One region of the Gordonia amicalis genome, then DNA from elsewhere that is predicted to be linked to it. Evidence: riboswitches for the same ligand, from Rfam matches in the RefSeq annotation. Region 1 holds a riboswitch; the other holds the start of a gene.

Region 1 (2,196 bases):
CGATCGTCGGCTTCGTGGGCGCGGTCCGCGACCACGACGGCGGCCGGAACGTCGCCGCTCTCGACTATTCCGCCCATCCGACGGCGTCCAGGGTGCTGACCGAGGTCGTCGAGGAGGTCTCGTCGGTCGACGGTGTGCGCGCGGTCGCGGTCTCGCACCGCGTCGGAGAACTCGAGATCGGGGATGTCGCCTTCGTGGTGACCGTGGCCGCCGACCATCGCCGCGCCGCATTCGAGACGTGCGCGCGGCTCGTCGACGAGGTGAAGGCGCGTCTGCCGGTCTGGAAGCACCAGTACTACGACGACGGCACCGAGGAGTGGATCAACTCGGCCTAGCCCTTCGAGGCTCGTCGCTATCGCTCCTCGCACCTCAGGGAGCAGGAGATGGCTCGTCGCTATCGCTCTTCGCACCTCAGGGAGCGTGAAGAATTGGAAAAGGGCCCCGCACGGATCGCTCATCGTGCGGGGCCCTTTGTCTGTGGCCCTCTGCGTTGCTCCGAATCGGTGTCCGGGCTACCTGCAGATCAGGGGTTGGGCAGCAGGTGCTTGTTGTCGTTGAAGAGCTTGATCTGTTCGGGACTCAGCGAGACACCGCTGCTCTTGGCGGCGTTCCAGAGGTTCTTGACCTCGGGGCTCACACCGGAGTCGGTGAGGACCGAGGTGACCTGGTTGGCGACGTCGTCGGTGGTCTTGGCCTCAGGGGCCTTGACGAGGCTGAAGCTGCCGTTGCCGTCCTGGAGCTGCTTGACGATCGGGGCCGGGACATCGCTCGGCGCGGTGCGCGGGGTGTGACCCGAGAGGCCGACGCCGCAGGTGGGCCATGCGCCCTTGCCCTGCGAAGCGAGCACGCGCTCGGCGACGACGATCTGCTCCTCGCGGGTGGCCTGCTCGGCGGTCGGGGCGAACTCGCCGCCGCCGTGGCCGCTCCAGGTGCTCGGCGAGAACTGCAGGCCGCCGTGGTAGCCGTTGCCGGTGTTGATGGCCCAGTTACCGCCGGACTCACACTGGGCGACCTTGTTCCATTCGGCGTCGGTCGCGGCGTTCGCGGTACCGGTGCCCATGAGGGCGGCTCCGCCACCGAGGACGGCGCCGGTGAGGGCGACCTTGGTGATGGTCTTGGTGGTCGAGCTGGTCGTCTGCTTGCGGTGACGTCCGGTCATAGATCGATTCCTCTCTCCACGCGCCTACGAAGTCAGCTGTCGGGTTCGAGCGAGAGGTTGCTCGGCCCCAGTGCGTCCCCGTGAATGTTAATCACGGTTCTGCGCCTGGGACTTAACCCCGAGGACACCTGGTGTGGTGCCCGGTCTCAGGGGATGAGGTTGGGTCCCCCGTCCTCGCTCCTAGATTCGTTCGGTCGTTCCCACCGGCGGAGCGAGGCTCGGCGCGGCCGGCAGGACGTATGTTCTGTTTCCTTACCGTGACCTTCGAGAAGGTCGCTTCGTACAGTACGTCGTTCGATGGAGTGATTCACCTGCTAGTTCGCAACTGATTTTCGCGCCAGATCCTGGTCTCCCGACCCACTTTCGGCGTCATCCCAGTTCATCGGGCCGGATGCGCTCCCGTGGCCTGCTCGTTACCACTCCGTTATGTGACAAAGGTCACATGCCCGAAGTGGTATCAACCACCGGCAAACGGCGGGAGGACGTCCAGTGTCGAGCAGATGCCGAGCGGCTGTGAACGGTCAGTGAGCGCGATCTCGTCGCGGAGGTAGGAGCAACGCTCGAGAACCGTCGCCAATCCGGGGTTGCCGGCGGACAGTGTCGACTCGAGGTCTCCGAGGGTGGTCGCCGGGTCGATGTCGACGACCCGCGACTCGGTGCCGGCGGCGGCGCGCGCGGCGGCGAAGAAGCGGACGGTGAGGTTCATCGGAACCCGAGCCTATCCACCGATGGCGGACATGGGCCGCGACGGCTGCTGGAAGCCGGCGGCGTTCACCTCGTGCCCGGGCGCCTTCTGCCACATGTCGGTGCGCCACAGCGCCGCCACGGCCGCGTCGACCTCGTCGTCGGGCAGGGTTCGCAGGGTGGTGCGCAGATCTGTTTCCGAGGACGCGAACAGGCAGTTGCGCAGCGAGCCGTCGGCGGTCAGCCGGGTGCGGTCGCAGTCGCCGCAGAACGGGCGGGTGACCGACGCGATCACCCCGACCTTTGCCGGGCCCCGGGACGTCCGATGGCCGTCGACGAGCCACGTGGCCGCC
Region 2 (2,196 bases), 2.1 Mb from region 1:
CCAGGATCGCCCCGCGGGCGAACTCGAGGAACGCCGGTAGTACCGACTCGATACGGGGTGCGTCGGTGACCATCGCGGTCGTGATCCCGGTGAGGGTGACGATCTGGGGCGGGATGGGGCGGCCGGGATCGACGAGGGTGGCGAACTCGCCGATCACCTCGCCTCCCCGGATCTTCACGGCGCCGATCTCGGTGATGCGGTCGCCCGCGGGATCGGACCCGGTGGTCTCGAGGTCGACGACGACGAGGGTGGTGTCGAAGAGTGCCCGGTCGCTGAACTCGTTCGATGTCGCGTCGCCACCGGTGGCCTGATCGGCGGCTTCGAGGTCGGCGAAGGTCAGTTGGCCCGAGGTCGTCTGTCCCGCGGCTGCACCGCCACCATCCATGCGCGTCACGGGCCGAACATTAGTTCGACGCACCGACAGGCCGGATGTGACACCCCGATCGATCGTTCTGTTCTCGGCGGAGATCGGCGAGAGGGGCGTTCGTCGATGTCGCCTGTTACCTCTGTGACGCATGTGTCGAACACTGTGCGAACGAGTTTGTCGGTGGTGCCCCCTAGTCTCCACCTCGAAGTGAGAGATCGTCGCCGGCGGCGGCGAACCACACCCCCACGAACCGCCCGATTCGGAGGTCAAACGCCTCCGGCGCCAAGATGAGATGGAGATCACACCATGCACGTTGACTGCGCGACCTGCCCGGCCCGCCCCGTCGCCTGTGACGGGTGCATGATGACAGTGCTTTTCGGCGGCCCGAACTGGGACGATGGGCCCGCTGAAGGTGGAGTTACGGTAACGGCGCAGGCCCTCGACGACGATGCTGAACTGGACCTCGCGATCGATGTGTTCCAGTCTGCTGCAATGGTCACCAGCAATGCTGCACGATCTGCAAGAAACTCGAAAACTGCACGTCATAGGGCATTTCAGGTCGTCGCCGGGACTGATCTCCGCGCGGGCTGAAAGTCGGGTGCGATCTGCGTGTCCGTTGCGTAGTGGACACAGGGCCGTCGATTTCGTAACCTTTCTGAGACCTTTGCGGAGCGTCCCGCTTCAACAGAAGTGGTCCGCACAAGTCACCGCTCAATCGCCCTTGCGGGCGAACCGGGGAACCACACACTTCGGGCAGCGCGGCCAGTCGATGTCAGTCCTGACACGACCTGGTGAGACTGTCCCGAATCGGGGTGAATCGCGTCAACGCGCAAGCGTGTCCTCTCGGGATACGGCTGTGCCGAAAACGCGTAGGGCCACTCTTCCGGCCCGAACCCGACAGCTAACTCGGTCGGCGGTACAGGGAGAAACTGAAGGAGAACTCGCTTCGTGGCCAAACATCGTTTGGAACAGCCCAATCGTGGGAGCAAGGTAGCCAAGAAGGCGGTGATCGCTGGATCGATCACGCTCGGTTCGCTCGCTGCTGCGGCCGGCCCTGCTCTTGCGGCCCCGGTCCACACCCCGCTCGGAACCTTCGAGATCCCGGCTCTGCCCGGCGAGCAGAAGGCTCCCGAGGCTGCGCCCGCGCCCAAGCCCGTCGCGAAGTCGCCGGCCGCAACGGTCGAGATCCCGAACGTCGGCCAGTTCACCATCCCGGGCATCGGCCAGAACCAGATCCCGGACCAGTTCCGTCCGCACGGTGGCGCCCCGCTCGGGCAGCCCCAACTGACCGCAGGCGAGAAGGCCGTCAAGGCCGCGGAGAGCAAGATCGGCTCGCCCTACTCCTACGGCTCGGCCGGCCCGAACGCCTTCGACTGCTCGGGTCTCGTCTACTGGTCCTACAAGCAGGCCGGCAAGACCATCCCGCGTGACAGCTACGGCCAGCTCGGTGGCGGTCGCCCGGTCTCGTACAGCGAGGCCAAGCCCGGCGACGTGATGATCTTCAACGGTGGCGGCCATGCCGGCATCTACGCCGGAAACGGACAGTTCGTCCATTCCTCGACCTACGGCACCCCCGTCAAGCGTGACGCGGTCAAGGAGTGGCAGCTCACCGGCATCCGCCGCTACTGACATCAACTGAACAAGAGCATCAGGGAAAGGGCGGGTCGCGGTTTGGTGCGATCCGCCCGATCCGGTCCTTGGGGTCATCGGGGGAACTTACGGTGGTCCGCGGACGATAACGAAGCGGTAAGGAAGTGACTGGCACCGTGCTTTCCGGGGAGGGGCGAGTGAACGCGACTCGTATCCGTGCACGATCGGGCCCGATGGTG

The links. A riboswitch is a leader RNA that binds a small molecule or an ion and turns the genes downstream of it on or off. The one in region 1 is predicted to bind cyclic di-AMP.
Region 2: another riboswitch for cyclic di-AMP. It lies ahead of IHQ52_RS18540 (C40 family peptidase); the one in region 1 lies ahead of IHQ52_RS09050 (transglycosylase family protein).

What each region holds. Positions count from the first base shown of each region.
Region 1 covers NZ_CP091855.1:1,963,709-1,965,904, forward strand. Annotated here, with positions in the region: gene IHQ52_RS09045 (molybdenum cofactor biosynthesis protein MoaE) at 1-335, shown strand, start outside; gene IHQ52_RS09050 (transglycosylase family protein) at 524-1,159, opposite strand; cyclic di-AMP (ydaO/yuaA leader) riboswitch at 1,165-1,365, opposite strand; gene IHQ52_RS09055 (MoaD/ThiS family protein) at 1,617-1,865, opposite strand; gene moaA (GTP 3',8-cyclase MoaA) at 1,878-2,196, opposite strand, start outside.
Region 2 covers NZ_CP091855.1:4,047,502-4,049,697, reverse strand. Annotated here, with positions in the region: gene IHQ52_RS18545 (DEDD exonuclease domain-containing protein) at 1-385, opposite strand, end outside; cyclic di-AMP (ydaO/yuaA leader) riboswitch at 1,066-1,298, shown strand; gene IHQ52_RS18540 (C40 family peptidase) at 1,316-1,996, shown strand; gene IHQ52_RS18535 (C40 family peptidase) at 2,134-2,196, shown strand, end outside.